DNA from 3 places in the Methylomonas sp. ZR1 genome. Region 2 is predicted to be linked to each of the others. Evidence: predicted binding sites of a transcription regulator. Region 2 holds the regulator's gene; each other region holds the start of a gene.
The links. The regulator HrcA, encoded in region 2, represses chaperone genes, less so after heat shock. The targets are predictions, from matches to a motif close to TNTTAGCACTCNNNNNNNNNGAGTGCTAANA.
Positions count from the first base shown of each region.

Region 1: a site for HrcA is predicted at 5,499-5,529, ahead of groES (co-chaperone GroES). Genes of this name have one in related genera too.
Region 3: a site for HrcA is predicted at 9,644-9,674, ahead of rpoH (RNA polymerase sigma factor RpoH). Genes of this name have one in related genera too.

Region 1 is NZ_RCST01000001.1:3,570,058-3,580,934, reverse strand. Features, by position in the region: gene DDY07_RS16200 (pyrophosphate--fructose-6-phosphate 1-phosphotransferase) at 1-291, shown strand, start outside; gene DDY07_RS16195 (nuclear transport factor 2 family protein) at 378-845, opposite strand; gene DDY07_RS16190 (TetR/AcrR family transcriptional regulator) at 942-1,565, shown strand; gene DDY07_RS16185 (cation-transporting P-type ATPase) at 1,533-4,226, opposite strand; gene DDY07_RS16180 (hypothetical protein) at 4,416-4,622, shown strand; gene DDY07_RS16175 (molybdopterin-synthase adenylyltransferase MoeB) at 4,685-5,431, opposite strand; gene groES (co-chaperone GroES) at 5,637-5,924, shown strand; gene groL (chaperonin GroEL) at 5,981-7,621, shown strand; gene DDY07_RS16160 (hybrid sensor histidine kinase/response regulator) at 7,798-8,544, shown strand; gene zwf (glucose-6-phosphate dehydrogenase) at 8,672-10,162, shown strand; gene DDY07_RS16150 (RNA polymerase sigma factor) at 10,558-10,877, shown strand, end outside.
Region 2 is NZ_RCST01000001.1:2,740,897-2,751,773, reverse strand. Features, by position in the region: gene DDY07_RS12350 (cobaltochelatase subunit CobN) at 1-370, shown strand, start outside; gene DDY07_RS12345 (TonB-dependent receptor) at 632-3,091, shown strand; gene DDY07_RS12340 (glycine zipper 2TM domain-containing protein) at 3,327-3,656, shown strand; gene DDY07_RS24305 (hypothetical protein) at 3,722-3,856, shown strand; gene hrcA (heat-inducible transcriptional repressor HrcA) at 4,210-5,250, shown strand; gene grpE (nucleotide exchange factor GrpE) at 5,301-5,939, shown strand; gene dnaK (molecular chaperone DnaK) at 6,011-7,945, shown strand; gene DDY07_RS12320 (DUF4160 domain-containing protein) at 8,204-8,509, shown strand; gene DDY07_RS12315 (DUF2442 domain-containing protein) at 8,506-8,784, shown strand; gene DDY07_RS12310 (hypothetical protein) at 8,789-8,971, shown strand; gene dnaJ (molecular chaperone DnaJ) at 9,013-10,152, shown strand; gene dapB (4-hydroxy-tetrahydrodipicolinate reductase) at 10,156-10,877, shown strand, end outside.
Region 3 is NZ_RCST01000001.1:911,041-921,917, forward strand. Features, by position in the region: gene DDY07_RS04075 (hypothetical protein) at 194-2,008, shown strand; gene DDY07_RS04080 (hypothetical protein) at 1,986-2,711, shown strand; gene DDY07_RS04085 (GspE/PulE family protein) at 2,716-4,368, shown strand; gene DDY07_RS04090 (type II secretion system F family protein) at 4,370-5,593, shown strand; gene DDY07_RS04095 (hypothetical protein) at 5,594-6,040, shown strand; gene DDY07_RS04100 (response regulator transcription factor) at 6,058-6,702, opposite strand; gene DDY07_RS04105 (fructosamine kinase family protein) at 6,914-7,798, opposite strand; gene DDY07_RS04110 (glutamine--tRNA ligase/YqeY domain fusion protein) at 7,813-9,474, opposite strand; gene rpoH (RNA polymerase sigma factor RpoH) at 9,715-10,569, shown strand; tRNA gene DDY07_RS04120 (tRNA-Leu) at 10,618-10,702, shown strand.

The DNA.
Region 1 (10,877 bases), 830 kb from region 2:
GGGGCGGAAAAAACCCTGGTGCAGAAATCCGGTTATTTCGCCCGCGCTGCTGCTGCTAATGTTGATGATATGCGTCTGATCAAATCTTGCGCTGACCTGGCCGTGGAATGTGCCTTCCGCCGCGAATCCGGCGTGATGGGCCACGACGAAGATAACGGCAACATATTGCGCGCTATCGAGTTTCCACGCATCAAAGGCGGCAAGCCGTTCAATATCGATACCGACTGGTTCACCCAAACGCTGGCGGAAATTGGTCAGAAAAAGGGCGGCAAAGTCGAAGTCAGCCATTAATAAAGTTTTGGCTTGATCATAGGGGCGGATTTATCCGCCCTTTTTTATTTACTGGAAGCGAATAAATTCGCCTCCACCGCCAAGTTTCACAAGCCCAATTCGCTTAAGCCGGCATGATCGTCGGGTCGCCGGCCCAGCGGCCAATGGAATAAACGATCATCGGCCTTAATCAGCAAATCGTTGATGCTGGCAAAGCGACGCTGCATTAATCCGTATTCGTTAAACTCCCAATTTTCGTTGCCGTAGCTGCGAAACCAGTTGCCGGCATCGTCATGCCACTCGTAAGCGAAGCGCACCGCGATACGGTTGTCGGCAAAAGCCCATAATTCTTTGATTAGTCGATAATCCAATTCCTTGGCCCATTTGCGCTGTAAAAACTCACGAATTTGCCCGCGACCTACCGGAAACTCGGCGCGATTGCGCCAGCGGCTGTCTTCGGTATACACCTGCACGACGCGATCCGGATCGCGGCTATTCCAGGCATCTTCTGCCATGCGGACTTTTTGCGTGGCAGTGTCGGCGGTAAAGGGCGGTAAAGGCGGTTTGCTGTCCATCGTTAAGCTCCTGACTAGGGTGAGAAAGTAAGTAGACAGGTTTGTCTACTTGTGGCGATGGTAGCAATTGTAGACAGACTTGTCTACAATCGAAACATGATCTCTGATTCCACCACCATTCTGTCGGACCGCCCGCCTCGCGAGCGGATATTACTGGCCGCGCATGATTTGTTTTATCGCGACGGCATCCGCGCCACCGGCATCGACAAAGTAATTGCCGAGTCCGGAGTGACGAAGGTGACGTTTTACCGGTATTTTCCCAGTAAGAATGATTTGATCCGGGCGTTTTTGGATTACCGGCACGACCTGTGGATGGCCTGGTTTAACGATGCCTTACAGCGTCACGGCGGGCAAGCGGGTGCGGGATTGATGCCGCTGGTGGCGACTATGGCAGAATGGTTTCGCAAGCCTATTTATCGCGGCTGCGCGTTTATCAATACCGTCGCCGAATTGGGCGGCGTGTTGCCCGATGTGCTGGAAATTTGCTACCAGCATAAACAAGATATGGTGCGGGTAATTGCCGAACTGTTGCCGGATGGCCCAAACCGGCAGCAGCTGGCGAATGCGGCTGCGGTGGCGATAGACGGCGCGATTGTTAAAGCGCAGCTGGAAGCGCCAGAGGTCGCGGAAAAGCAGTCCCTAAAAAGCTTGGAGACGCTATTAGTTGCACTGAATGCCTTCGCGCAATCAACGCCGGCGGTTAAAGCGCCGGACGACTAGTTTTTCCAGGCCTATCGCTACGTAAATAACCGAGCTAACCCCCAAAATCAACAGCCACTCCTCCCGACCGATTGCCTCGCTGCCGAATAAGGCCTGCATCGTTGGCCAATAGGTAAACAGCAGTTGCAGCAAAATCATGCTGACGACACCAAAAATCAGCCATAAATTGGAAAAAACGCCGACTCGGAACATCGAGTAATTTAGCGAGCGACAGTTGAATAGGTAAAACAATTCGCCAAACACAAACACATTGACGGCGACTGTGCGGGCCTTAGCTAGGGTTGCGTTTTGCGATAGTTCCCATTCAAACAAGCCGAATGCGCCGGCCAGCAACAACAGGCCGACCAGACAGATACGAAACATTAGACGTTTGGTCAGGATAGCTTGCTTGGGATTGCGTGGCTTATGGAGCATCAGACCCGGTTCCTTGGGTTCGAAAGCCAACATTAAACCCAGCAGTACTGCGGTGGTCATATTGATCCAGAGAATTTGCAGGGGTGTAATCGGCAACGCCACATTGGCGAACACCGCGGCGGTAATCACCAGGCCCTCACCGAGATTGGTCGGTAAGGTCCAGGCGATGAATTTCACCAGATTGTCGAACACGCCGCGGCCTTCTTCGACGGCGGCTTCGATGGTGGCGAAATGATCGTCAGTCAGCACCATGGCCGCCGCTTCTTTGGCGACTTCGGTGCCGCCCATGCCCATCGCCACGCCGATGTTGGCTTGCCGTAGTGCCGGGGCATCGTTGACGCCGTCGCCGGTCATGGCTACCACGTGACCGTTGGCCTGCAAGGCTTGCACCAATTGCAACTTTTGCTCCGGCGCGATGCGGGCAAAGACATCGCAGTCTTTGACGTGTTTGCGATAGTCGGCTTCGCTGTAGTGTTGCAAGTCGGCGCCGCTGATCACACGTTCGGTATGGCGCATGTTGAGCTGCTTAGCGATGGCCAGCGCGGTGACGGGATGGTCGCCAGTGATCATCTTCACCGAGATGCCGGCCTTATAACAGGCGGCAATGGCCCGGGCAGCTTCGGGGCGCGGTGGATCGATCATGGCTTGCAAGCCCAAAAAGGTCAGGCCACCACCCACTTCGCGATGTTCAACCGCATCGTCATCATGCTCAGCGCGCGCAAAAGCCAGGACTCTCAAGCCTTGTGCGGCAAACGCTTCAGCTTGCTGGTTCAGGCAGTCTCTATCCAGTGGTACGAGTTGCATGTCGGCGGCAAAGGCTTTGTCGCAGCGCTGTAGCAGGCTTTCCAGCGAGCCTTTTAAATAAATATGCCGGGCGTCTTCGGCCAGGTTGTGATGCAGAGTGGCCATGAATTGGTACGCGGATTCGAACGGAATGGCGTCCAGGCGCGGATGGTCGCCGCTGACGCTGGCTTGATGCAGACCGGCTTTGTGGGCGGCTACCAGCAAGGCGGCCTCGGTAGGGTCGCCTTCGATACGCCAGTTGTCGGTGTCGGCGATTAATCGGGCGTCGTTGCACAGCAGGCCGGCTTTTAAACATTCCAATAGTGCTGGTTTAAGGGACGGGTCGACCGCTTGGTTATGGCTGGTAAATTCACCGTCCGGCGTGTAGCCGCTGCCGCTGACCTCGAATATTTCACCGCCTGCCTGCACGAATTGCACGGTCATTTGGTTTTGCGTCAAGGTGCCGGTTTTGTCGGAGCAAATCACCGTGGTGCTGCCCAGGGTTTCCACCGCCGGCAGTTTGCGGATGATGGCGTTGCGTTTGGCCATACGCGAGACGCCGATAGCCAGCGTAATCGTCAGCGCCGCGGGCAGACCTTCCGGGATGGCGCCGACAGCCAACGCCACGGAGGCCATGAACATGTCCAACATGGTTTCGCCGCGCCAGACGCCGACCGCAAAGGTAATGGCCGCGCAGCCGACGATCACCCAGAGCAACAATTGACTGAATTGGCTCATTTTTAGCGTTAGCGGCGTTTCCAGCGGTTCGGCGCTGCCGATCAGCTTGTTGATGCGGCCAATCTCGGTGTTATCGCCGGTACTGACTACCACGGCCAGTGCACTGCCGTAACTGACCAGCGTCGAGGAATACGCCATATTGGCGCGATCAGCCAATAAGGTGGCCGAGGGTAGAGTCTGTGCCTGCTTTTCCACCGGTACCGATTCGCCGGTTAGCGCGGATTCGTCGATTTTCAGTTCGCGGCTTTGCAAGAGGCGCAGATCGGCAGGCACCTTGTCGCCGGATTGCAGGAATACCAAATCGCCGGGAACTAACTCGGCAGCAGCAATACTTCGGCGCTGGCCGTCACGCAGGACGTTGCTGCTGATATTCAAGGTCTGAGCCAGGGCGTTAATGGCTTTCAGCGCGTTCGCTTCCTGAACGAAGCCGATCACCGCATTGATAATGACCACACCGAAGATGACGCTACTGTCGGTCCATTCCTCTAAAAAAGCGGTGGTGGCCGCGGAAAACAGCAGGATGTAGATCAAGGGCTGATGAAATTGCGCCAATAGCAAAAGCAAAGGGCCTTTGCCGCGGCGAGCGGTCAGGCGGTTGGCGCCGCTAGTCGCTCGGCGTTTTTGCGCTTCCTCGCTGCTCAGGCCTTGACCCAGCTCTACGCCGAAATGCGTTAATACGGTTTCCGGCGTTTGGCTGTGCCAGTTGGCTTTAGGGTAATGGTCCATATGCTCAGATTGATAGTTGAAAATGGCGTTGGCGTAGTTGCCCCAAGGCTAAATTAGCCTGAGGTTAAAACCATAAGTTGACAAAGAATACTTTGTGCTTGTTCCCTAAAAGGGATGGGGTTATAGTCCATTCCCGAGGTCTATGGCCTCATTCTAAATTAAAATAAAAACAAATAGTTGGAGGTATATATGGGCGGAGTTATCGAATTAGTGGTGTTGATGTTGATTATTGCCATCTTCGCTTTCGCACCGTTGGGGTATTTCATTTACATGTACACCATGAAGAATGGCGAACCGTTCGGCGACATCGAGCCGCACGGCGATAGCGATTCGGCGCTATTGAGAAATGTCAGCAAAGCCATTCTGATGGTTAAAGGCAAACTGGGAAAAAATTAATTACGTCTTATTTGCCAGCAATAGAAAGCCGGGATTAGCCCGGCTTTTTTGTGCGGATTAGCTTATTTCGCGCCGCAGCTCGGGCAGTGTGGGTTTTTCTTCAAGCGCATGCTGTGCCATTCCATACTCAGGCCGTCCAGCAACAGCAAGCGGCCTGTTAATGTGCTGCCGGTGTTGACTATCAGCTTTATCGTTTCCAAGGCCTGTATGCTGCCGACGATGCCGGTGATCGGCGCAATCACGCCATTGTGGGCGCAATTTTGCAATTCCTCGCCATCGCTTTGATAAAGACAGTTATAGCACGGGCTATCGTTTAACCCAGGGGTAAATACGCTGACTTGACCCTCAAAGCGGATCGCCGCGCCGGATACCAATGGGGTTTTTTTCTCGACGCAAGCCTTATTGATGGCAAAGCGGGTGGTGAAGTTATCGCTGCAGTCCAGCACCACATCGGCCTCCGTCACTTCTTTAAGTAATTGCTCGTCAGCCAGGCGTTGCTTGTGAGCAAACACTTTTACGCCCGGATTAATTTTTTCCAAAGTCTGTTGGGTTGAAATAACTTTATCCAACCCTATATCGCTGGTGTAGTGAGCAATCTGGCGTTGCAAATTGGTCAAATCGACTTGGTCGTCGTCGTAGACGGTGATCTGGCCGACACCGGCCGCAGCCAGGTACATTGAGGCAGGCGAGCCCAAACCGCCGGCACCGACGATTAATACTTTGGCATCGAGCAATTTTTGCTGACCGGCAATATCGATTTGCGGCAGCATGATTTGCCGGCTGTAACGGAGTAATTGTTCGTCGTTCATAGTGTGTATGGCTTGGGTAAGGCGCAGATGATGCCAAAGAGCTTGACAGAGTGCAAAAGCCGGATATTATTAGCACTCGTTGCTAGAGAGTGCTAATAAAACTGAGGCCGCTTAAAAGCTCGCTTCCTCCGTAAGGGGTAGCTGTTTTTTAAATTGCTTTACACAGTTTTTAACCTTTAACTTTATCTACATTAAGGAGACATTGATGAAAATTCGTCCGTTACATGACCGTATCGTCGTAAAACGTGTTGAGGAAGAAACCAAAACCGCAGGCGGCATCGTGTTGCCGGGTTCAGCTGCTGAAAAACCTAGCGAAGGCGAAGTGTTGGCAGTAGGTTCAGGTAAACCGTTAGACAACGGCCAAGTACGTGCCCTGGAAGTTAAAGTTGGCGACCGCGTGTTGTTCGGCAAATATTCCGGCACCGAAGTTAAAGTCGATGGCGAGCAATACATCGTCATGCGCGAAGAAGACATCATGGGTGTTTTGGGTTAAGCCCAATTCGTTCGACACACTCTTTTTCAATTTAACCAATATCTCAGGAATAAGAAATGGCAGCAAAAGACGTAAAATTTGGTGGCGACGCGCGTGCACTGATGGTGGCAGGCGTTAACGTTCTGGCAAATGCAGTAAAAGTGACTTTGGGTCCTAAAGGCCGCAACGCTGTATTGGATAAAAGCTTCGGCGCACCAACCATCACCAAAGACGGTGTATCGGTCGCGAAAGAAATCGAATTGAAAGACAAATTCGAAAACATGGGCGCGCAAATGGTCAAAGAAGTGGCTTCAAAAACTTCTGACGTAGCCGGCGACGGTACTACGACTGCGACCGTTCTGGCGCAAGCCATCGTTAACGAAGGTTTGAAATCAGTCGCAGCGGGCATGAACCCAATGGACCTGAAACGCGGCATTGATTTGGCAGTCACCACAGCGGTTGCGGCGATCGAAAAAGCGGCTACGCCTTGCAGCGACAGCAAAGCGATCGCGCAAGTAGGTACCATCTCGGCTAACTCCGACGAATCAGTCGGTGCGATCATTGCTGAAGCGATGGAAAAAGTCGGTAAAGAAGGCGTCATCACCGTTGAAGAAGGCACCGGCCTGAACAACGAGCTGGACGTTGTAGAAGGTATGCAGTTCGACCGCGGCTACTTGTCTCCATACTTCATCAACAAACAAGAAAGCATGAGCGTCGAATTGGACGATCCTTTCGTGCTGTTGTACGACAAAAAAATCTCCAACATTCGCGAAATGTTGCCAATTTTGGAAGGCGTGGCTAAATCCGGCCGCTCTTTATTGATCATCGCGGAAGACGTAGAAGGCGAAGCCTTGGCAACGCTGGTTGTCAACAACATGCGCGGCATCGTTAAAGTGGCTGCGGTTAAAGCACCTGGTTTCGGCGATCGTCGTAAAGCCATGCTGGAAGACATCGCAGTTCTGACCGGCGGCGTGGTGATTTCTGAAGAAGTAGGTCTGTCTTTGGAAAAAGCCGACATCAGCCAATTGGGTACTGCAAAGCGCGTCCAAATCAACAAAGAAAACACCACCATCATCGACGGTGCTGGCGACGAAACCCAAATCAAAGGCCGCGTCGCACAAATCCGCGCTCAAGCTGATGATGCGACTTCCGATTACGACCGTGAGAAATTGCAAGAGCGTCTGGCCAAACTGGCTGGCGGTGTCGCGGTGATCAAAGTCGGCGCTGCGACCGAAGTGGAAATGAAAGAGAAGAAAGCTCGCGTTGAAGACGCGCTGCATTCAACTCGCGCCGCGGTTGAAGAAGGCGTAGTTGCCGGCGGTGGTACAGCTCTGATCCGCGCATTGTCTGCTCTGGACGGCCTGAAAGGCATCAACCACGACCAAGACGTAGGTATCAGCATCCTGCGTCGTGCGATGGAAGAGCCTTTGCGTCAAATCGTCAGCAACGCCGGAGACGAAGCGTCTGTGGTGCTGAACGAAGTTAAAAAAGGCACCGGTAACTTCGGTTACAACGCTGCTACCGGCGAATACGGCGACATGATCGCCATGGGTATTTTGGACCCTGCGAAAGTAACCCGTTCTGCCTTGCAAAACGCCGCATCGGTTGCTGGCTTGATGATCACCACCGAGGTGATGATTGCTGATGCACCATCCGACAGCAAAGCCCCTGCAATGCCTGATATGGGCGGCATGGGTGGTATGGGCGGCATGATGTAATCGCCTTCGGCCTCGGCCTGAAAACCCCGGTTGCCGCAAGGTGCCGGGGTTTTTTATTGCCTGGCGCTTTGGGTGTGGAACGGTTTACGATGGTTTGCCTCACTATAGATTGATTTTTGCCGCGAAACATTCGATAACGGCATCAGCAAATTATTCACAGCTCGAAGCTATTAACCATGACCAACGATTTTTCGATTCTGATTGCCGACGATAATGAAATCAATCTGTGGTTGTTGCGCGAACAGTTGGAATACTGGACGACCAATATCACCTCGGCAAAAGACGGGCGGGAGGCCTGGCAATTGTTGCAAGAACGCCGCTACGACTTCATCTTCCTGGATGTGAACATGCCGTTTTTGAGTGGTTTCGATGTCGCCGCCAATTTGCGCGGCACCGAAAACTACAATCGGCAAACGCCGGCAGTCGCCGTCACGGCTCACGCGCAAAATCAGCAGCAGGAACGGGCAATCGCCGCCGGGTTCAACGAATGTTTGGTCAAGCCGGTTCGCCTTTACCAGTTGGAGCAATTGCTGGTGCGTTGGCGGCAACATGAGCCGGTGAACGCCGAGTATTATGCAGTGCAACTTTTGCGCAAAGCCCAGCATAACCGGCAGTTGAGCCAAGTCTTGATGGGCAAATTATTTGAGCAGTTGCCGGGATTAATACTCGACATCGAGCGGGCCTTGGACAATGGATTGCTGCAACAGGCGTGGGATTTGAACCATAAACTGCATGGCACCTTTTGTTTTTACGATTTTGCCGATTGTCTGGCGGTCGTCGAGAACTTGCAAAAAGCGTTGGCACAAGCCGACGCAGAGTTGGCGCAACAGCGCTTTAATACAATGAAAATTAAGCTGATTCGGCTGTTGGATAACCAGGATCAAGTTCTGAAGTGTCTCGGTGACGATGACGCCATATTATGACCAAGGTGACACTCGCGTGGCTCTAATTTGGCCGCTTTTATCGGCTGCGGCGCTTTGGCGTTCGACGCGCCCGCGCAAATGATGCAAACTGCACCCTATATTGCAAAGTAAAGACAAGGTGGCTTTTATGAATACAGACCCCTGCACTTACGTCATTTTTGGTGCTACCGGCAATTTGGCGCGCTTGAAGCTCATGCCCGGCTTCTATCATCTGGAATTGGAAAAAAAACTGCCGGAAGGCACACGCATCCTGGCCGTGGGTCGCCGTCCCTGGGATAGAGCAACCTGGCTGGCGGAAGTGAAGGCCTTGCTACTTGAACAGGCCAATACGCCGCTGGACGAGGCCGTATTCAACCGGTTTAGCGAACGGCTGGATTATCATCGCGGCGATCTCGACCAGCCGGAATGCTATAAATCCCTGGCGGAAACGCTAAACACTCAGCCGCAATTTTCCCGCAATATGGCCTTCTATCTGGCCATCGGTCCCAGCGATTTCGGCAATGTCATCGAGTCCTTGAGCCAGGTGGAGTTGCTGAACGAAGAATACGGTTGGCGGCGAGTAGTGATCGAAAAGCCGTTTGGTTACGATCTGGAAAGCGCGCAGGCCTTGCAAAAACGCCTGAGCCGGTACTTGAGCGAAGACCAGATTTACCGGATCGACCATTACCTGGGCAAGGGCATGGTGCAGAACGTATTGGTGTTTCGTTTCGCCAATGTCATGCTGGAACCCTTGTGGAATCGCAATTACATCGACCATGTGCAGATCACCCACTCCGAAGAGCTGGGCATTGGCAGCCGCGGTGAGTATTACGATAGCGCCGGGGCGATGCGCGACATGTTGCAAAGCCACCTGTTACAGCTGTTAACCTTGGTGGCGATGGAGCCGCCGGTGTCCATGGACGCCGAATCGCTGCGCGACGAAAAAGTTAAAGTGCTGAAGTCCATTCGGCCGATCCCGAAATCGGCCGTACACGCGCATGCCTTTCGTGGCCAATATGCCCGAGGCAATATCGACGGTCATAAGGTGGTTGGCTACCTGGAGGAAGCCAATATTCCCGCTGACAGCAGTACCGAAACCTACGCGGCAATGAAATTGTTGATCGACAACTGGCGCTGGCGCGGCGTGCCATTTTATCTGCGCACCGGCAAGCGCATGGCCAAGGGCCAATCCTCGATTTCGATCTGCTTTCGCCATCCGCCGTTTCAGTTTTTCCGGGATACCCATGTGCAGTGCATGACGCCGAACTGGATATTGCTGGGGATTCAACCCGAAGAATGCATCCGCATCGAAATGACCGTCAAGGAGCCGGGCCTGGAAATGCGTACCCGTACTACCAGCCTGGACGCCAGCTTCCGCAATCCCGACGAACGCCGCGTGGATGCTTACGAAGATTTGTTATTGGATGTGATGAAAGGCGACCGTTCGCTATTTTTGCGTTTCGACGAAGTGGAATACGCCTGGCGCATCGTTGACCCGATTTTGCAAAATTGGGTCACCGAGCGGGACTACATTGCCACCTATCCGGCTGGCTCCTGGGGACCGGAAGAAAGCCGCCGCTTGTTCGAGAAGGAAGACCAGTACTGGCGCAGTTCCTTGATGCCGGAGTGTCAGCCGTAACAAAGGCTGCTGCGGTTTCTGTTAACCATTCTTACCATGATGCGGTAGCGCCCGGTTTCTTCCGCCTAGCGGATTATTCCTCGACCCTTAATTGCCGTTTGCCCTGTCGAAGGGCAAACCAGCTTGAGCTTCGACACGCTAGACTCGAACGGAATATCAAAGCTAAATAGGGCCGGGTTGATAAGCGTTTCGAGCCAACGAAAAATAAAAACTGCGTGAAATGCCGAGCGAGTGTGGCATTTCACGCGGTTTTATGAATACCGCCAAGCCTCAGATTTTTTCGAATCCGAAAAAAATCCATTATTATCAGTCACTTAAGTCTATGAATCCAGTCATGGCGTAAACTTTGCTGCGTCAAATGCCACGATTAACTCCAGCATGGCCTGGCTTCGCGCATGGCATTTTCAGACCACGATATTTACCGAATTTTTTTAAGTACCCGCCCGCAAATCCAGCGTTTTTTGCAGCAGCGCATTCGGTGCGACGACACTGCGGCTGATCTGATTCAAGACATTTTTTTGAGATTGACGCTGCTGAAGCCACCTCCCGCCAGTGAGATCGAAGTCCAGGCCTGGCTGTTTAAAGTGGCATCCAATCTATCTCTCGATCATCTGCGCACGCAAAAACGCCGTTGTGAATTGCTTGATCAATATCTGGGCGACGAAACCGACATCGACGCTTCGGCAGCGCCGGAACGAACGGCGGAAGCGCAAGA
Region 2 (10,877 bases):
CACTTGCAGCAGCCCGGAAATCACCAAACTGGCTGAGCAACAGGATGCGGCCAAAGCCGCCAAGGCAGCCGCGCCGGGTGCGCAAGCCCAACCACCGGCACCCGCAGCGGCTCAAACGCCACCGCAGCCCACTCAATCTCAACAGCCGCCAGCCGCTCAGCAACCGCAGGCTCAAGCACAAGCCGCGCCGGATGCCGCCAAGCCTCTGGAAGGCTATGAGATGGAAGAGAAAAAAGCCGCCAGCGAAAGCACTGAACAGCAACAAACCTTGAGTTCGGCGCAGAGCTGGTGGTTGAGTTTTGCGATCTTGCTGTTGTTTGTCGCCGGTTATTGGCACGGCAGTTGGGAACAGCGGAAGGACAAAGCCTAGCGCTTGGCTGGAAAAACCCTGGCGTCCTTGTTACAGCGAGGGCGGTAACCCAGGAAATTCGAAAGCCATCATTCCCGCTTTCGTGGGGATGATGGCTGCGGGGAGTTTATGGGCTCACATAGGCCCGATATGAATAATAGCGTGGCGCCTCAGGGGGAAATTCAAGTAGGGGTCTGCTCTTGATGTAAGAAGAATTAAAAATAAATCTAACATGACCATGAAGCGCCGTTTTTTAAAATTGCATTACCGGAGGAATCAACTTTGTCTCGTTTACACGTAATAACGCTGTTGGCCCTGACCAATTTGGCTTACAGCAATCAAATCCTGGCAGAAGATAGCGATCAAAGCGCCGTGGGGCCAGCCGAAACCGCTAAGACCGACAATTCGGCCAGCAACGATGAGTCGCTGGGTACGATGGTGGTGACCGCCACCCGCTCGGAAATCAGTGCATCGATGGCGCCGGCCAATGTCAGTGTCATCACCACCGAAAATACCGAAAACCGCCTGACCCAACGTATCGGTGACGCCTTGAAGGATGTGCCGGGGGTGTATTTGCGTGGTAGTGCTTATGGCACCAGCTTCCCAGGCTCCAGTGTTAGCTCGTCTGCATTCCATGGCATCAGCGGTACGAATCGATCTTTATTTTTAGTGGATGGGCTGCCGGTAAACAATGCCAATTCAGGGCTGGTTGATTGGAATATCCTGAATATGGACGACGCTCAGCAAGTGGAATATGTCCCTGGACCCTTTTCAGCGCTGTACGGTAGTGGCGCGATGGGCGGTGTACTCAATGTGATCTCCAAAGTCCCCACTAAACGCGAAGGACGTCTGTCATTTGGCGCCGGTGGCGCGGCTGTTGATCAATGGGGCATCAAAGGCCGTTACCGGGATCGTTTCGAAAACGGCGTGGGGATTTCTCTGACCTTCAACCACATGGATAGCGATAACTGGGCGGTGTCGGATTACGTGACGGCTTCGCCAGCCAGCTTTACGCCACCGGCTACAGCGATACCGAATGCGGTAGTCAGAGCGAACACGGCTACCGCGTTAAGAAACGCCTCGACACCGGTATTCGGTGCCATTCCGACCGCAACCACCCAAGGTGGCTCGACCTACATCATAGGAGACAAAGGGGAACGCCCTTGGGAGCAGAACACCGCATCCTTGCATCTCTATTACGATTTGACTGATAGCACCGAGATTGATGGCGGTATGAGCTGGAGCCGCAGCGAAACTAGCGCAGGGACGTTTAACAGTTATTTGACCACTGCCGGAGGCTCGCCAATTGCAATCGCTACCGGAAACCCCACTGTCAATTCAGTCGCCAGCGTGGCCGGCCTGGCGCAAAGCAACAACCTTAATCTAAATGGGCAGCGACTGAATGTCTACGAGCAGCAATTTCTGCATTTTTTGCCGTCAGTAGAAGACACTCGCCGCTATTTTGCCCACCTGAAACATGATTTTGGGCATGACGTGAAATTGAATGTCGATTTTCAATACATGGATCACGAGACTTATTCGCCTAGCCCAAACAGCGCGGCGTTCGACGATACCTTAAGCGGCGGCAGAGGCCAGTTAACCGTTACGCCTAGCCAACGGATTGACGGTAACGTGGCATTGCGCTTCCCGTTTTTGTGGGATCAACGTAACTTTGTCACGGTCGGTTTTGGTGCTAACCACAATAATTTGGAAGGTCAAAAACGTTTGGCCTTGAGTAATTGGCAAGATTGGTTCTCAGTGACGAATACTGTTTACGATGGCAAGGGCGAGTCGAGTATTTACTCCGCCTTTATTCAGGACGAAATTTGGTTGCGTAAAAACTTGATTGCTCATCTTGGCGTGCGTTATGACGACTGGTCAACTTCCGGTTCCATCGTACAAAAGGCTACCGTCACTTCCACGGGTACCACCACTAACCTGACGCAAACTTACAGCGAACGTTCCGTGTCGCAATTTAATCCCAAATTTAGTTTGACCTGGTTGCCGGCGGATGGCTACAAGCTGTTTGCTTCAACCGGTTGGGCATTCCGTCCACCCACCAACTCGGATTTGTATTCGACATCGCAAACGGCTAGCGGCAGTGTTTTTACCTTGACGCAAGCCGGGCCGAATCTGAAACCGGAAACCATGTATTCATGGGAAGTAGGCGGAGAGGCAACACCGATTGATGGTACAACGATTGCCGCCTCGTATTTTCACCATTACATTTCTGATTTGATTTACCGTAAAGATACGACATTAAGCGCAACCAATCGGCTTCAGGAGCGGCAAAATGCGGGTGAAGCGGAGGTTGAAGGCGTGGAGGCCAAATTAAGGCAGAAATTGTATTGGGACTGGCTGCATTTTACCGGGACCTACACCTTAAACGACTCGATAATTACCAAGAACGAGGCGAATCCGCTGTCGGTTGGCAAACAGATGGTGTTGTTGCCGGAGACCATGTTCAGTGGCGGCTTGGATGTCAAATATGAGCAGTGGAGCGGCGGCATTATTGGGCGCTATGTCAGCCAGCAGTATACGAACGACCAAAATCTGGATCAAAGGGCCGGCGTCCCAGGGAGTTACGACCCTTATTTTCTGGTCGATACCCGTATTGCTTATCAAGCGACGAAAAATATCGATCTGTCGTTTTCTGTGAATAATCTGTTGGATCGGGAATATTCCTCTTTTTATCAACAAGCCGGCCGCACCGTTTATGGGGAAGTGTCTTACAGCTTCTAATGCGATTGACTGTCGCCTCCGGCGCAATCTGCTCCGGATATTCGCAAAGCGAATATCCGGAGTAATGGCTGTTGGCAGTTTATAGCCATCGCTTAGCGTGCACAGTTCACAAAAATTGGCAATGTAAGCGCCGGCTTTGTAGTCTTCATCTGTTCTTAATCTTTTCCTAATCAAGACTTAAACATTGCTCTCTAGAATCAAGTCATAGATAAATTATTCTCGATCAAGGGGATTTATGTTTAGAGTGGCAAGTGTCGTTGTAATCAGTTTGTTGGTTTCGCCAATAGCCATCGCTGACGGGCATGGACGAGGTCATCACAAACATCACCACCATGACCGGTACGTCGAGGTCGAGCGGGTGTATGTACCGGGGAGGGTTACGCAGTACGTCCCGGCACCGCCGCCCGCACCGCGCTACAACAGTTACGACCAACGCTCCACTCAGGGCTTGGTAGGTGGCGCGTTAGGCAGTGCGGCGGGTTACGAGATGAGTAGAGGCGATCCGTTGGGAGCCGGCATCGGTGCCGCCGCCGGCGCCTGGATCGGCAACAGTATGAGCCGTTAATCAGCTACCGCCAATCAATTAACCGGCTTTAAATTTTGGGATGACTCATGCGACAGGAGGACAAAATGAGAATAAAAAATGGTAAAAAATATCAACAAGAACAGTACAGTAGAGTAGAAAAGTTATTGAATGTATTGTTGTTTTTTGTCGTTGCCTACTATAGCTACTATGTGTTGTCTTTCTCCCAAATGGGGGCTTGAGACCACTGGCGGTTGCGGTTTATTGTCCGTTTGCGTTCCTGCCATACAGTCCGGATAAGCAAACGCTAGATCGAATCAGAACCCTGCAAGTCTCAGACTTGCAGGGTTTTTTATTGCCGGTTGTTGGGCAAGATCGAATATACATCCAAAAATCGTAATTCCGGAACAAACTGCCCATCGATCCGTTCTCCACGACACGGGGGCTTCGGATATTCAATCCCAGCCCTTGATTGTGCTGGCTGCGCTTAGTTTATTCATAACCTGTTCAAGCCGTTGACAAGGCCGGACCCAGCTGATAGCTTTGCTGTCTGGCACTCACCAATATCGAGTGCTAACGGAATTTGGGGGATGACGTGGCTGGCGGACAAGATTTAAACGAAAGATCGCTATATTTATTAAAAACCTTGGTTGAGCGTTATATCCAGGACGGTCAGCCTGTTGGTTCGCGTTTGTTGTCTAAAGATCCGCAGTTAAAGCTGAGTCCGGCCAGCATTCGCAATGTGATGGCGGATCTGGAAGAGATGGGTTTGATCCATTCCCCGCACACGTCCGCCGGCCGAGTCCCAACCGTGAGTGGCTATCGTTTATTTGTCGACAGTTTGTTAACCGTCAAGCCTTTGGCATCCAGCGAATTGGACCAACTGCAACATGGCCTGAAAGGGGAGGCGGATAAAGCCAGTGACGTGTTGAATAAGGCTTCCAAATTATTGTCGGACGTAACGCGGATGGCCGGCGTGGTGACTTTGCCGCGCAGAGAAAGCGTCACCTTGCGGCACATCGAATTCCTGCCTATGTCCAATACCCGGGTGTTGGTGATTTTCGTCACCGACGACCAGGAAGTGCACAATAAAATCATTCATACCCACAAGCAATTCAGTCCTGCGGAATTACAACAGGCTGCCAACTATTTGAATTCGGTTTATTCCGGCCGCAGCTTGGCGAAAATTCGCGATTTGGTGGTGCGGGAGATGGAGCTCGATCAGCGGCAGGTCAATCAAGGCATGATGGACGCGGTGAACATGGCGCAGCTGACCTTCAGCGAACAACCCAACGACGACTATGTGTTGAGCGGCGAAACCAATCTAATGGGCTTTTCCGAGTTGTCGGATATGGAACGACTCAAACAGTTGTTCGAAGCTTTTAGCCAAAAGCGCGGCGTCATTCATTTATTGGATCAGTGTCTACAGGCCGAAGGCGTGCAGATTTTTATCGGTGAAGAGTCCGGCTATAGCGCATTCGATCATTGCAGCCTGGTGACGGCACCTTATTCGGTGAATGACGAAGTGGTGGGGGTGTTGGGCGTGATCGGCCCCACCCGAATGGCGTATGAAAAAGTGATTCCGTTCGTGGATGTGACGGCAAAGTTATTGGGCGCGGCCTTGAATCCCAAATAAATGGCCCTATCGTTAGGCCAACTAAAAAATTTAGAACCATGGAGTAAGTAATGAGTCATCAGCAATCGAGCCACGAACCCCAATCGGATAGCGATTTGATCGCCGAAGTTTTGGAACAGACCAAGCCAATCGACGCCGACGAACAGCCAACCGAAGCATCTGGCGCCGCCCCAGTCACTGTGGAAGCCTTACAGGAACAATTGGAGCAAGCTCAGCAACAGGCTGCTGCCAACCTGGATAAAGCCATCCGCACGATGGCCGAGATGGAAAATTTAAAAAAGCGCGTGCAAAAAGACTTGGACGACGAACGCAAATACGGTCTGGCCAAATTTGCGAAAGAATTGCTGAGTGTTCTGGATAGTTTGGAATTAGGCCTGCAAGCGGCAACCGGCGATAGCCCGGAGATAGTGAAACTACGCGAAGGCAGTGAATTGACCATCAAGCAATTCGAGTCGGTATTTGCCAAGTTTAATATCGAAACTGTCGACCCCATCGGTCAAGCATTCAATCCGGAATTGCACCAGGCGATGGTCATGCAGCCAAGTGCAACCGCCCAACCCAATACCGTGTTAAACGTCTTCCAAAAAGGCTATGTATTGAACGGCCGTTTATTGCGCCCTGCCATGGTGGTGGTGGCGAAAGCCGAGGACAAACCTGCCGATAGCGCAAAAATCGATGAGCAGGCTTGAAATTAAGACGATCAACCGCATATCGCTAACAACTTTTTAATTTATTACCAATTCAAGTCTGGAGAATATCAATGGGCAAAATGATCGGCATCGATTTAGGAACCACCAACTCCTGCGTCGCAGTCCTGGAAAACGGCACCGCGCGGGTTATCGAAAACAGCGAAGGCGCGCGCACCACGCCTTCCATCATCGCTTTTACCGGCGACAATGAAGTATTGGTCGGCCAGTCCGCCAAACGGCAGGCGGTGACCAACCCTGAAAACACTTTGTTCGCGATCAAACGCTTGATCGGCCGCCGTTTTAAAGAAGACGCGGTACAAAAAGACATCAAAATGGTGCCTTACAAAATTATGGAAGCCAACAATGGCGACGCTTGGGTGGAATGCCACGGTAAAAAAATGGCGCCGCCCGAAGTATCATCACGTGTGTTGATGAAACTGAAAAAAGACGCTGAAGCGTTCCTGGGTGAAGAAGTCACCGAAGCCGTCATCACCGTACCGGCATACTTTAACGACTCACAACGTCAAGCCACCAAAGACGCCGGCCGTATCGCCGGTCTGGACGTCAAACGCATCATCAACGAGCCGACTGCGGCAGCGTTGGCGTTTGGCATGGACAAACCGAAAGGCGACACCACTATAGCGGTTTATGACTTGGGTGGCGGTACTTTCGATATTTCCATCATCGAAATCGCTGAAATCGAAGGCGAGCACCAATTCGAAGTATTGGCCACCAACGGTGATACTTTCCTGGGCGGTGAAGACTTTGACTTGCGCATCATCGACTTTTTGGCCGGCGAATTTAAACGCGACAGTGGCATCGATCTGCACAACGATCCATTGGCGCTGCAACGTCTGAAAGAAGCGGCAGAAAAAGCCAAAATCGAATTGTCTTCAGCTGAGCAAACCGACATCAATCTGCCGTACATCACCGCCGACGCATCCGGTCCGAAACATTTGAACGTGAAACTGACCCGCGCCAAACTGGAGTCGCTGGTTGACGAGTTGATCGAAAGAACCAAAGGCCCTTGCTTGCAAGCGATTAAAGATGCCGGTATTTCGACCTCTAAAATCAACGATGTGATTCTGGTTGGCGGTCAAACCCGTATGCCGAAAGTGCAAGCGTTCGTTAAAGAACTGTTTGGCAAAGAGCCGCGCAAAGACGTTAACCCTGACGAAGCGGTAGCGCTGGGTGCGGCGATTCAAGCCGGTGTATTGGGCGGCGATGTTAAAGACGTATTGTTGTTGGACGTAACACCTCTGTCTTTGGGTATCGAAACCCTGGGCGGCGTGATGACCAAATTGATCGAGAAAAATACCACGATCCCAACCAACGCCTCGCAAACCTTCTCGACTGCGGACGACAATCAAACCGCGGTGACCGTGCAAGTATTGCAAGGCGAACGGGAAATGGCATCCGGTAATAAATCATTGGGTCGTTTTGATTTGCAAGACATCCCGCCGGCACCGCGCGGTATTCCGCAAATCGAAGTGTCGTTCGACATCGACGCCAACGGTATCTTGAACGTATCGGCGAAAGACAAAGCTACCGGCAAAAAACAATCCATCGTGATTAAAGCCTCCAGCGGTTTGTCGGACGATGAAGTCGAACGCATGATCAAGGACGCAGAAGCGCACGCCGACGAAGATCGGAAATTAAAAGAACTGGTTTCTGCGCGTAACTCTGCTGAAGGCATGATCCACGCCACCGAAAAGTCGCTGAAAGAACTGGGCGATCAAGTAGCCAGCGACGAAAAATCGGCGATTGAATCTGCGATCAAAGACCTGCAAGCGGTGCTTAAATCCGACGATAAAGACGCGATTGAAGCGAAAACCCATGCCTTGACCGAATTGTCGGGCAAATTGGCGGAACGTGTTTATGCGCAGAAAGGCGCGGAAGGCGGCGCCGAGGCCGGACATGCAGCCGGCGCGGCGGAGGCTGCCGCAGAGCATGATCACAATGTGGTCGATGCAGAATTTGAAGAGGTTAAGGACGATAAGAAGTAAGGTGTAGGGCGGATGGCGTAAGCCGATCCGCCTTTCAATCTTTCATAGGGCGGAACGCTTAGCGGTTTCCGCCTTAAATGTTAAGTCCGGTAGGGCGCAATAACCAACGGGCATTGCGCCGTATTATGCCCTATTAGGTCAGATTAGTCATGTAGGGTACTCACACCGCGGACCTTTTGCAAACGATGGGCTTCCTGGTGTCAGCCCATCCTACATTGAATAAACCGAATTCGGCAGAAATACAGGCAAGAACCGGCAATGCCAAAACTATACGAATATTTCGGTTTAATTGTGATGTTTTATGCCAATGAATACGAACCCGTTCATGTTCACGGCAAATGTCAGGGGCGGGAAGCGAAGGCCGAAATTATTCTGGTAGACGGGCTAGTTGATAGTGTTCGTTATATTACAGTCTCCGGCCGTGAAATGTTATCCGAGGGTGAGATGCAATATTTCCGCGAAATTGTCACGGCTCGTGTTAATGACATTGTGCAAAAATGGATCGATTATTTTGTTTGGCATAAATCGATTCGACCGGAACGCATTTGTACGAGGTTAAAATGAATCAAGTTGTTAATATTTGTAGCGCCGAGCAGATCGATTCGTATCTTTTGCGCTTAAAATTTGATGATGGTAAGGAGCAGATTATCGACTTCAAGGGATTTTTGATGCGTTCCCCGCATCCTGATATTCGGGCCTACCTCGATGCTGTGAAATTTTCAGATTTCCGGATCGAATATGGTGAGTTGGTGTGGGGCGATTATGAATTATGTTTTCCGATGATCGATTTGTATATGAATCGTTTGGAACACGGTACTTATATTGAATCGGCAGCGTAGATTTATGAATAATTGGTTAGACTTGGCGGAAACCCGAGCAGAAGAGATCGATGCCGGCATCGTTGAATTGATACCTTCCGAAATAGTGTCGCTCAAAGCAAGGGAGTTGTTGAGTTTTCAGCGAGATCAACAGGCATTATTGCCGCCAAAGTTTAGCGAGCCAATAAAGGCCGAATATAGAAAGTAAAAATAAATAGATAAATTCATCAAGTGACTCAAGACATTTAAATGGCCGCAAAAGAAGACTTTTACAAACTGCTGGAATTGGATCGCAACGCGAGCGAAGCCGAAATCAAGAAGAGCTATCGCAAGATGGCGATGAAATTTCATCCCGACAGAAACAAGGATAATCCGGAAGAAGCGGAGAAAAAATTCAAGCTGGTCAAGGAAGCGTACGAGATTTTGTCCGACCCTAAAAAGCGCGCGGCGTATGATCAATTCGGCCACGCCGGCGTCGATTCGTCGATGGGCGGCGGGCGCGGCGGCTTTAGTGGGGCGGAGAATTTTAGCGATATTTTCGGCGATGTATTCGGCGATATTTTCGGTGGCGGCCGGCAGCAACGCAGCAGCGTGCAACGCGGTGCCGATTTACGTTACAACCTGGAACTGACCCTGGAAGAAGCCGTAGGTGGTACCGAAGCTACAGTCAAGGTGCCGGTATTGGTGGCTTGCGTTGAGTGTAACGGCAGCGGCGCCAAAAAAGGTAGCAGCCCGATCACCTGTAACACCTGTCATGGTCACGGCCAAGTCAGGATGCAACAAGGTTTTTTCTCGGTGCAACAAACCTGTCCTACGTGCCGCGGCACCGGCAAGCAAATCAAGGATCCTTGTCCGAAGTGCTACGGCCAAGGCCGCGTGCAGGAAACCAAAACCCTCAACGTCAAAGTGCCAGCCGGTGTCGATACCGGTGACCGGATTCGTTTAGCCGGTGAAGGCGAAGCCGGTGCGAACGGCGGACCAGCCGGGGATTTATATGTGCAAGTGCAGGTCAAGGATCATCCGATCTTCACCCGCGACGGTGCGAATCTTTACTGCGAAGTACCGATCAGTTTTCCAATGGCCTGTTTGGGTGGCGAACTTGAAGTACCTACGCTGGATGGCAAGGTCATGTTGAAGATTCCACCGGAAACCCAAACCGGACGCATGTTCCGTTTGCGCGGCAAAGGTGTGAAGCCGGTCAGAGGCGGTGCAGTCGGCGATTTGTTATGCAAGGTGCAACTGGAAACGCCGGTACATCTGACCAAAGACCAAAAAGCCATGATCGAGAAGTTGGGCGAATCCTTATCCGGCGGCGGCAAACATCACAGTCCGCAAGAGCATGGCTGGATGGATGGCGTTAAAAACTTCTTCGATAAATTAACAGGGTAAGCCATGGTGCGGATCGCGGTAGTAGGCGCTTCCGGGCGCATGGGTTTATGTTTGCTGAAAGCCGCGCTGGCGGCGGAGAACGCCGAGTTGACGGTAGCGGTATCCCGCCCCGATAGCTTGGCGCTGGGCAAGGATGCCGGTGAACTGGCCGGTGTGTCGGCGGCTGGCATTAAAGTCTGCGACGACTTGGCTGCTCTGACTGAAAAATTTGACGTATTGATCGACTTCACCCGGCCCGATGCGTCGATGGATTACATCGAAATCTGTCGGCAGGCCGGCAAAAAAATAGTGATCGGCACCACCGGTTACAGCGAGGCGCAAAAAGCCGCGATTGCTGAGGCTGCCCAGGATGTGGGAATAGTCATCGCACCCAATTTCAGCGTCGGCGTCAATCTGTCCTTAAAGTTGTTGGAAATGACCGCCAAGGTGATGGGTGAGTACACCGACATCGAAGTGATAGAGGCCCACCACCGGCACAAAGTCGATGCGCCGTCCGGAACCGCGTTGCGGATGGGTGAAGTGGTTGCTGCGGCGTTGGGGCGCGATTTGAAAGACTGTGCCATCTATGGCCGTGAAGGCGATACCGGCGCGCGCGACCGCAAAACCATCGGCTTTTCCACGATTCGGGCCGGCGATATAGTCGGCGAGCATACGGTAATGTTTGCCGACGAGGGTGAGCGGGTGGAAATCACTCATAAAGCCAGCAGTCGTATGACCTTCGCTAA
Region 3 (10,877 bases), 1.8 Mb from region 2:
GGTTGGGATGAGGGGATCAAAATATCGCTTCTTCCCTTATTTATTCCCCTCACCCTAACCCTCTCCCAGGGGGAGAGGGAATCACCCGCTCTTAACTTAATGGCGGTGACGGATGACCGTGTGAACGAGAAGCGGCGGAGCCGAAAAATCAAAGTCCGGGAACCACTTAAATATCCCTTTAACCCAAGCCTCCATGAAATTTAACCGTTTTATCCCTTTCGCTATCCCGTCGCAGTTATTAGTCTGCGAGACCGACGGTTTTTCCTTGCGCGCCGCCGTGCTGCGCCGTGCCGATCAGGATATGGAATTGCTGTATCAGGCCAAAACCGAACAAGTGGATATGGCCGAAGGCCTCAGCGATCTGCTGATTACGCTAAAAAGCCAGGGTTGGCAGGGCGGCGGTTCGGCGATTCTGTTGTCGCCGGCGGTGTTTTCGACGCTGGTGGAGTTACCGGTCAATCCCCGCAAACCCCGGCCATTGTTGCAGATGCTGGAATTGGCGCGCTGGGAAGCGGAGCCGCTGTTGCTGCAACACGTCACCCGCTGGTCGGTGGGGCATTTATTGGTGGGCCAAGGCTATATGACCGAGGAACAAGCGCGGGCGGTGATGGATTTGCAGCAAGGTAAATCCAGGGCCGGCGGCGGTTTGGCGTTGGCCGAGCAGTTTTCGTTACGGCGTTTCGGCGATCTGGCGGTGGAGTTGGGGTATATCAAACGCAGCCAGCTCAATGCGTGCTTGACCGGGCAGGAGTGGTTGAAAGCCGCCGACGAGGCCATCGAAGTCGGCTGGGCGGCGCAGAGTGCGGTGGACGATATACCCGGTACTTTTAACTGGCTGATTAGTTGCGTGCATCAAAGTTTATTGCAGCGCTGGTCGGACGCTTTCGCGCGGCAGGGTTTGAAATTGCAAACCATGTATCCCTTGACCGGTTGCAGCGCGGCCTTACTTCCAGCGACAGAAACCTACGCGGTGCTGCTGGAGACTCAACCCGGTTTGGGGTTTAGCACGCGGCTAGCCGCTGGCGGGATTACGGCCTTGCGCCACTATTTGAATCTGCACAAAGCGCCGCTGGATATTTGCCTGGAAAGCTACCACGCGCTGCATGCGCCGCCGCGCGAGCCGGTGTGGTTGGCTAGTTGGCCGTCGGCACCCGAGCTGGCCGCCAATTTGGAACACATGCTGGAACTGGACTTGCACCCGCTAACCCATGCTGTCGTTGGCGATAAGGTTTCGCCGGGCATGGCCGGAGCGGCTTACCACGCCTTGGGTCTGGCCGAAGCGGAGCGTTGCGTGGGGGTGCGCTTGGGCGGCCCATTGCCGGCACTGCGTGATCGCTTGGAGGTGCGGGCCGCGGCGCTGGTGCTGCTGCTATTGCTGATGGTCGGCGTGGCCGAGCTGTCGTTGTGGGCGCGCAAAAGCAGCGTCGAGAGCTACAAGCAGCAGGTGGACGCCAGCTGGCAAAGTATCGATGAGGCTATTAAGCGCATCAATGCCCAAGCGGCTGAAATCGCCCAGATCAAGGACAAGATCAAGAGTTTGCGCACCGAACAGTCGCGTCTGGAAAATCTGGCCCGCTTCTACGACGAAGACATTCCGGAGCGCATGGATTTGGTAAAGGGCGTGTTGGGTATGCTGCAAACGCTGGTTGACAATGAGGTGGTGATCGAGCGTTTGGATGAGCCGGACAAGTCGGCATTAAAACCGGCCGCGGCGCCGAACGCGGCTCCGCCCAATCCTATCGACGCCAAGCGTATCGAAGCGGAAAACCTGGTGCTGGAGGCCTGGGCGCTCAGCGACAGCGCCGCGCAGACCTTTATCAAACGGGTGGGTGATGCCGCCGCCCGCTGGGACTTGCAGGTTCGTGAGCCCAAAGTGACTTTCGGCAAAGGGCCGCTGCAGAGTAACGGCTTCAGTATTTCGTTGCGGCTGGTCAAATTGGCCGAGCCGGACGGCAAAATCATTCGTTTATCCAATCCAAACCCCCATGAAACTACCCCCTTTGAGTAAGCGCGAACAATGGTTGTCGGCCTTGGCTATCGGCGTGATCGTCATCGGCGGATATGCCTGGTTGCGCTGGGTGCCGGCCAACCGGGAAATCGGCCAATTACAGCAAACGGCGGAAGCCACCGACAAACGCCTGCGCACCGCCGAGATTCCGGAAGAACCGGATGAGGACGTCGAGCGCTTGAAGAGCCAATTAGCGGAACAAGAGCGTTTGCTGGCGGCTATCAAGGAGCAGTCGGACAGCGTGGAAAAACATCTGGCGCCGGACGACTCTCAGTTTCTGATTGTGAATATTTCCAAAGTGGCGCGGGATGCGCAGATTCATGTGCGCGCCAACGAGGTTTTCAAAGCGGCGGTAAGCAGCAATGCCGCGCCGGTTGCGGCGGCACCGGCAACCACCAAGAAAAGCCGGAAAAACAAACCGGCGGCTGCAACGCCGGCTGCTCCCACTACGCCCATCACTGCCGTGATTCCGCCGTTGAGTGCCGGCTGGGTGGCACGGATGTCGCCGGGTTCGTTGTTGGAAAGGCCGCTGCGGCGCCTGGAGGTGGAGGGCACCTATCTGGCTTTGAACCGCTTCATTCACGATTTGGATCGGCTACCGTTTCAAGTGGCGGTGCTGCGTATCAGCGTCGAGCGCATGCCGGTGTTGGCGATGCCCGGCTATCCGCAATCCCTGCTGGCCGAAGTGATTTTGGCGTTGTAAGCGTATGGCTATCAATGACGAACATCTCCTGGAAGCCGGTGTGCGCTGCGGCTTGGTTGAGGCCGCACAATTGGAGCGCTTACGTATTGACGCCCGTCGGCAACGCTTGAGTTTGCTAAGCATGGTTCAGGCCCATTATCGTTTTCCCTTATCGGCCTTGCATCGGGCGGTGGCCGAGCAATACGGCGTGCCGTATGTCGATCTGGATACGCTACAGGTGGAAAGCGCCTTGTTAAAAAAAATTCCGCCCAGTCTGGTACAGCGCAAGTTGCTGTTGCCGGTTAGTGATGGCGAACAGGTGTTACTGATCTGCAGCGATCCGGGCGACCGGGGCGGCATTGATTCGGTGCAACGCTTGTTGGGGCAGGTATTGCCGCTGGCAATGGCCGATCTGGCCTTATTGCAATTAAAGGTAAAGCAGGCATTGGCCGGAAAATCGGCGCCCGAGCAAAGCGGCGCGGTGACGGCGGAGACCGATACCGATTTGGTAGCCATGTTGGACGGTATCATCCGCGAAGCCTATTTTTACCGGGCCTCGGACATTCACTTATTACCGGATGCGCATGGATTGCGAGTCCGCTTGCGGGTGGACGGCAAATTGCGCGATTTTCCGTTGGTTGCCAACGCCGGCGCGGCTGCCGCGTTGGTGTCGCGGGTCAAAGTGCTGGCCGGCTTGGATATAGCCGAACAGCGCATGCCGCAGGACGGTGGTTTTTCTTATCATTTGCCCCGGCCTATCGACAAGGGCTTTAACATTCGGGTGGCGACGGCGCCGACCCGGCTGGGCGAACGGATGACGCTGCGGCTGCTCGGCCAAGAGGCGTTTGGTTTGACGCTGGCCGATCTGGGTATGATGGAAGAAGATTTGCAGCATTTTCGCAAGGTGATACACCGCCCCTATGGCATGGTGCTGCTGACCGGTCCGACCGGGAGCGGTAAATCGACTACCTTGTTCGCCGCGCTCCAGGAAATCAACCGCGCCGACATCAACATCATGACCGTGGAGAACCCGATTGAATACGTGATGCTCGGGGTTTCTCAATTGCAGACCGGGCCGAAAGTCAGTTTTGCCGACGCCCTGCGCTCGTTTTTGCGGCACGATCCGGACGTGTTGATGGTAGGCGAGATCCGCGACCCGGAAACTGCCGATGTGGCCGTGAAAGCGGCGATGACCGGGCATTTGGTGTTTTCGACGCTGCACACCAACAACGCGGTGAGCGCCGTCACGCGCTTGATCGACATCGGTTGCGAACCGTTCCTGATCGGTTCCACGGTGGCGGCGGTGATCGCCCAGCGCTTGGTGCGCCGCTTATGCGGGCATTGCCGCAAACCGCGCTTGGCGACGCCTGCCGAGCTGGCGGAACTGGGGCGGGATGACGATGCCGTGCAGATTTACGAACCGGGCGGTTGCGTGATCTGCCAGGGCAGCGGTTTTCGCGGCCGGCTGGGATTGTTTGAAACGCTGTGGCTGGATGAAACGCTCGCCCGCTTGGTAGCGCGCGGCAGCGACGAGGAAACCTTGGAAGCCAGTGCCGGTGAGCGTCTGAGTTTTATGTGGGAGGACGGTTGCCGTAAAGTGCTGTTGGGCATGACCACACTAGACGAGTTACGTGATGTGGCGGTTCACAAAACCCGCGGCGTGCGCGGAGTAAACTGAGATGGCGGAATTTGTTTACACCGCCTTGGACGAGCGCGGCAACGAGATTGGCGGCAGGCTGCAAGCCGACGATATGGGTAATGCCGCATCGCAATTGCGCCAACGCGGCTTGCGAGTGTTGGCGTTACGGCAGGGGCGCGGCAGCAGCGGTTTTTTCGGCCAGGCCAATTTTTCTGACTGGTTGGCCTCGCAACGTTCGGTAACGAATACGGCGTTGATATTCTTTTTCAGGCAAATGAGTTTTATGCTGCGGGCGGGCCTTCCGGTGGCCCAGGCCCTGGAGCTGGCCCAGGCGCAATTGACCAATCCGCGCTTGAATTTGACTTTACGCCTGATGCTGAAGGACATTCGGGTTGGCCAATCGCTGTCGTCGGCGATGAGTAAGCACAAGGCGGTGTTTCCGGAAATGGCGATCAATTTGGTGGTCGCCGGCGAAACCACGGGCGATTTGGATCAGATCATGGAAAGGTTGGCGATACATCTGGATAAAAGAGCCGCATTGCGGGCACAGACCATCAACGCGATGATTTATCCCGCGATTGTGGTGCTGGCGGCAATCGGCGTCGGCATTTTCATGGTGGTGAAAATCATCCCCAAATTCAGCAAGTTTTTGATGGGCAAAGGCAAAGCTTTGCCGCCGTCCACCCAGTTGCTGGTGGATATATCCGACTTCGTGCGCCAGCATGGCCTTTGGCTGGTAGGTGGTGTGGCGGCTTTGCTGCTGCTGATAGTGTTGATTTATCAAACCCGTAACGGCCGTTTGTGGATAGACCGGCTGTTGCTGCGGCTGCCGGTGATCGGCTCGTTGCTGGTGACCGGTGCGATGGCGCAGATGAACTGGGCGTTGTCGATTCTGCTGCGCAGCGGTGTCACCGTGTTTCAGGCGTTGAAAATTACCGCTAATTTGCTGGGCAACCGAGTTTATGTCGATCAGTTGCTGGCCGCATCCAACCAGATTTTAGAGGGCCGGGATATTGCGCGCAGTATCGATCATCCGCGCATTCCGCCGCTGGTAGTGCAGATGGTTGCCGTAGGCGAGGGGACCGGGTCGCTGGACGAAGTGTTGCAGGAACTGGGCATTTATTACGAAAAGTTGTTGGAAATTGCGATCAAGCGCCTGTCGGCCCTGATCGAGCCGGTGATGATTTTGGTGATCGGTTCGATGGTGGGCTTTGTCTATTATGCATTCTTTCAAGCCTTATTCTCTTTGGTATCGGGGCATTAAATGAGTTTGTCGAATTCAATCAAGCCGATTGCCGGCCTTGCTTTTTCAATGGCGGCACTCGCCGCGCGGGCTCTGGAAGCGCCGGCCACGCCGCTGCCGTTGACGCCTGAGGCGCCGAAGCAGCTGCGCGATCCATTCACGCCCAGCGAACTGATGTACGAAACGGCTGGGGCGCAGGGCGCTGCCGTCGGCGCTTATGGGTTTATGCCGAATCAGGAAACCATGAAGGTGCCTAACCTCAAATTACGAGGTTTGTTGAATCCGTCCGGGAAGGCCTTTATTGCTCTGTTGGAAGTCAGCGGTGTCGGTACTTTCATGGTGCGCGAGGGCGATGAATTCAATTTCGACCCCTCGCAACCCAAGAACGCCATCCGCGTCAGTAAAATTACCCGGCTGAGCGTGACCGTTGAAACCGGTACCTTGGGTTCGATCAGAGTATTGCGCTGAGCGGTTTTAGATAAGGTTTACTGATTGAGTATGTTTAGGTTGACGGCGATGTGGGCCAATTCGGTGGTGGTCTGCACCTGCAGTTTTTTCTTGATTTGCGTCGCGTAGTTGGCGATGGTTTTATTGCCCAAACACAGGTGAATGGAAATTTTCGAGACCGTCAGGCCTTGGGCCAGTAGCCGGAAAATATCGAACTCGCGCGGCGAGAATGCATCGATCAGCGCTTGATACTGCGCATTGGCGGACGGCTCGTCCGCGGGTTTAAGCAGGCCGGGTTCCGTATAACCTTTACCTTGCATAATGCTTTCTATAGCCGGCAACAATAAATTCGGCGCCATGTTTTTAGTGATGTACCCTTGCGCGCCAGCATCCAAGGCTCGCCGCACGTAAACTTGTTCGTGATAGATGCTGTATACCAAAATCCGCGCATTTGCATCCCGTGCGACGATCCGGCGAATGGCTTCCAGGCCGCCGATTCCCGGCATGGATAAATCCATGACCACCAGATCCGGCTTGGACTCGCCATAAAGCTGAATGGCTTGTTCGCCGCGTTCCGCTTCGGCAATGACTTCGACATTGCCGCTAACCGACAATAACATGCGAAAACCCGCGCGTACCACAGCATGGTCGTCGACTAACAATATTTTTAGGGTGTTGCTCATGGCAGCGGTGGAATGGGTGGTGTCATAAATTTCGAAACGGGGCTCTGGATATAAGCTGCTGTTTCGGCCTTAAAGTTGACGGCTATTATCCGGGAGGAAATTCCTGGATTGATGCGGGAAAAATTCTTTTTATGAGCAGGGAAAATGGAGGGGGATTGCAACTGGCTATGTCAACCTATCGCTTCGGTTGGCCATTCGGCGCTGGACGCGATTAGTTTAATTCAGCCAATAACTGAGCGATCATGCTGTTGGCCTGGTTCAAATAACCGCTGCCGAACAGATTAAGATGGTTAAGGATGTGGTAAAGGTTATAAAGGGTTTTACGGGTTTTGTAGCCAGGGTCCAGCGGATAGTCGGCTTGATAAGCCGCATAAAAATCGCGGCTGAAGCCGCTGAATAATTCGGTCATGGCCAGGTCCGCTTCGCGGTCGCCGTAATAGCAAGCCGGGTCGAAGATTATCGGTTGTCCTTGCTTATCCGAGGCAGCATTGCCGCCCCATAAGTCGCCGTGCAGTAAGGATGGGTGTGGGCGGTAATCGCTGAAAAAAGCGATGATGTTCTCCAGCAGTTTATCGCCTTGCGTTTGCAGTGAGCCGCGATAACCGTTAGCGGCGGCAAACTGTAATTGTTTGCCCAGGCGTTGTTGCTGCCAAAAACTGACCCAATCGTCGTGTCTGGCGTTGTGCTGCTGCGTGGAGCCGATGGTGTTATCGATGTGCCAGCCGAAATAGGCTTGCGGCCGCTGGTGCAGCAAGGCCAGTTGTTCGCCGAATAAGCTGGCGCTGCGGCTATGCAACGAACTCAATTCGATGAATTCCAGCACCAGATAAGCGTGTTGTTGACATTCGCCAAAGCAAATCACCTTGGGCACGCGCACCTCGCCTATACGGGCTAACTCTCGTAAACCGGCCGCTTCCGCTACAAACATATTCGCTAGGCTTGCCCGGTTTAATTTGATAAACCAGTCGATATTGGCGGCTTGCAGCCGGTAAGCGCTATTGATGTCGCCACCGCCGACACTGCTCAGACGGTGGTTGTTTAGTGATTGGCCGGTTTGTGCTTCCAGGTGATCAATTAATGCTTGCAGCGCGGCCATGGTTAATTACTTTGCTACTTTGCCCAACTGTCGCGTAAGGTCACGGTGCGGTTAAACACCAATTTTTCCGCGGTGCTGTCGGCATAGTCCAGGCAAAAATAGCCGGTGCGCTCAAATTGATAACGGGTATCCGGCGTGGCATTGACCAGGCTGGCTTCCACCCGGCAATCAGTCAACACTTCCAGCGAATTGGGATTGATGCCGTCCAGGAAATTATCCAGTGTGTCCGGGTTGGGATGGCTGAACAGCCGGTCGTATAAACGCAGTTCGGCGGGCAGGGCGTGTTGTTCAGAAACCCAATGGATTACGCCTTTTACTTTGCGGCCTTCGGGGTTTTTGCCCAAGGTGGCCGGGTCGTAGCTGCAACGCAGTTCGATGACATTACCGGCTGCGTCTTTAATCACTTCCTCGCATTTGATCACATAGGAGCCGCGCAAGCGCACTTCGCCGCCTGGCACCAAACGCTTAAAGTCTTTAGGCGGGTTTTCCATGAAATCGTCTTGCTCGATCAGGATGGTTTTGGAGAAATTGACTTCTCGGCTGCCCATTTCCGGCTTTTGCGGATGGTTGGCGATTTGATAAGTTTCGGTTTTACCGTCTTCCCAGTTGCTGATGACTACTTTTAACGGCCTTAACACGGCCATCGCTCGCGGAGCGCGTTCGTTCAAGTCTTCACGAATGCAGTTTTCCAAGACACCCATTTCGATCCAGGAATCGTTTTTGGTGACGCCAATGCGTTCGCAGAAGTCCCGAATCGCTTCCGGCGTAAAACCGGCCCGGCGCAGGCCGGAAATGGTTGGCATGCGTGGGTCGTCCCAACCTTTGACGTGTTTTTCGGTGACCAATTGCAGCAATTTACGCTTGCTGACGATGGTGTATTCCAATTGCAGACGGGCGAATTCGATTTGCTGTGGATGGCAAGGGGTTTGCAATTTGTCCAGCACCCAGTCGTATAAAGGGCGGTGATCTTCAAACTCCAAGGTGCAGATCGAGTGGGTGATGCCTTCCAAAGCATCGGAAATGCAATGGGTGTAGTCGTACATTGGGTACAGACACCAGGCATCGCCGGTACGTTGGTGATGAACACGGCGAATGCGGTAGATGGTCGGGTCGCGCATATTAATGTTAGGCGAGGCCATATCGATTTTGGCGCGCAGCACATACTGGCCGTCAGCGAATTCGCCGGCCCGCATCCGGGTAAACAAATCCAGGTTTTCTTCGATGGAGCGGCTGCGGTCCCGGCTTTCCTTGCCGGGTTCGGTCAAGGTGCCGCGATCCGCGCGCATTTGTTCAGGCGTGGAGCTGTCGACATAGGCATCCCCTTGTTTGATCAGTTGCACCGCGTAATCGTAAAGCTGTTCGAAATAATCGGAGGCGTGGTATTTGCCGGCCCATTTAAATCCTAACCATTGCACGTCGCGTTCGATGGCTTCCATATATTCGACGCTTTCTTTCTCCGGATTGGTATCGTCGAAGCGTAAATTGCAGGTACCGTTGTTTTCGGCGGCAAGGGTGAAATTCAGGCAAATCGATTTGGCGTGGCCGATGTGCAGATAGCCATTGGGTTCAGGAGGAAAACGGGTGGCAACTTTGCCGTTGTTTTTGTTGGCGGCCAGATCGGCGGCAATGATGTGTCTAATAAAGTTGGATGATACGGGGCTATCGGAAGCTGACATGTTTGAGTAAATGGCTGTGGTTTTGATGAGTTAGGCGGAGATTTCTGACTTAATCTGCATTTTAACGAGTTTGGCCGGAATTCGTAAAGGCGGCATCGCTAGCTGCTTACACAGCAAAATTGAAGCAAAAATCAGTGTAACTATCTGTATCAAAAGATTTTTACTAAATTATTAGCACTCTCGTGTTTCGAGTGCTAGAATTCGGTTAACGTTAATTTATTCCGCGGAAACGAGGGTGATATGAACAACAGCTTGGCTTTGCCGATCAATTTATCGGTTGGGACGTTTGATTCTTACTTGAACTTAGTCGCCCAAATGCCCAAACTCAGCGTCGAGCAGGAGCAGGACTTGGCGTTACGTTACCGGGATGAAGGCGACCTGAATGCTGCGCGTGAGCTGGTGATGTCCAATTTGCGCTTCGTGGCGCATGTAGCCAGAGGCTATGCCGGTTACGGTTTGCCGTTGGCGGACATTGTTCAGGAAGGCAATATCGGCTTGATGAAAGCGGTCAAGCGTTTCGACCCCGACATGGGTGTGCGCTTGGTGTCGTTTGCCGTACATTGGATCAAAGCGGAAATTCACGAATATGTGATTAAAAACTGGCGCATTGTTAAAGTTGCTACCACTAAAGCGCAGCGCAAACTGTTTTTTAATCTGCGCAAGTTTAAAAACGACTTGAACTACCTATCGCAAGACGATGCGGAAGCGATAGCAGAGAACCTGGATGTGGACGTCAAAACGGTTTACGAAATGGAACGGCGTTTGGACGGTCGCGATATAGGACTTGAGCCAACCGGCGACGACAGCGAAGACCATGCGCAAGCGCCTATCGCTTATCTGGAACAGCACGGCGCCGATCCGGCTTTATTGCTGGAAAATAGCGACTGGGAAGACCGCAAGGAAGAGTTGCTGATGGATGCCATGGCTGGCTTGGACGACAGAAGCCGCGATATTCTGGCTAGCCGCTGGTTGGTGGAAGAAAAAGCCACTTTGCACGAATTGGCGGATCGTTATCAAGTGTCGGCTGAGCGTATCAGACAGCTTGAACAAAACGCCATGAAAAAGCTGAAAGCAGCGGTAATATTGGCAGCGTAAAAAATAGTTTGGCATTTCTGCAAAAATCAGTATAATGACGCTTTCTTTGCCGGGGTGGTGAAACTGGTAGACGCGCCGGATTCAAAATCCGGTTCCGAAAGGAGTGTCGGTTCGATTCCGACCCTCGGTACCAAAGAAAGATTTAGAGAAGTGCAAGAACATACAGAAACCCGCAAGCCATAAGGCTTAGCGGGTTTTTTATTGTCCAAAGAAGTGCAACAAAATGCAGTGACATACACCGCAAACAGTGACACGATTAGTGACACGCGCTAAAGTAACGCCTAAACGTATCACTGCGAATCACTTTC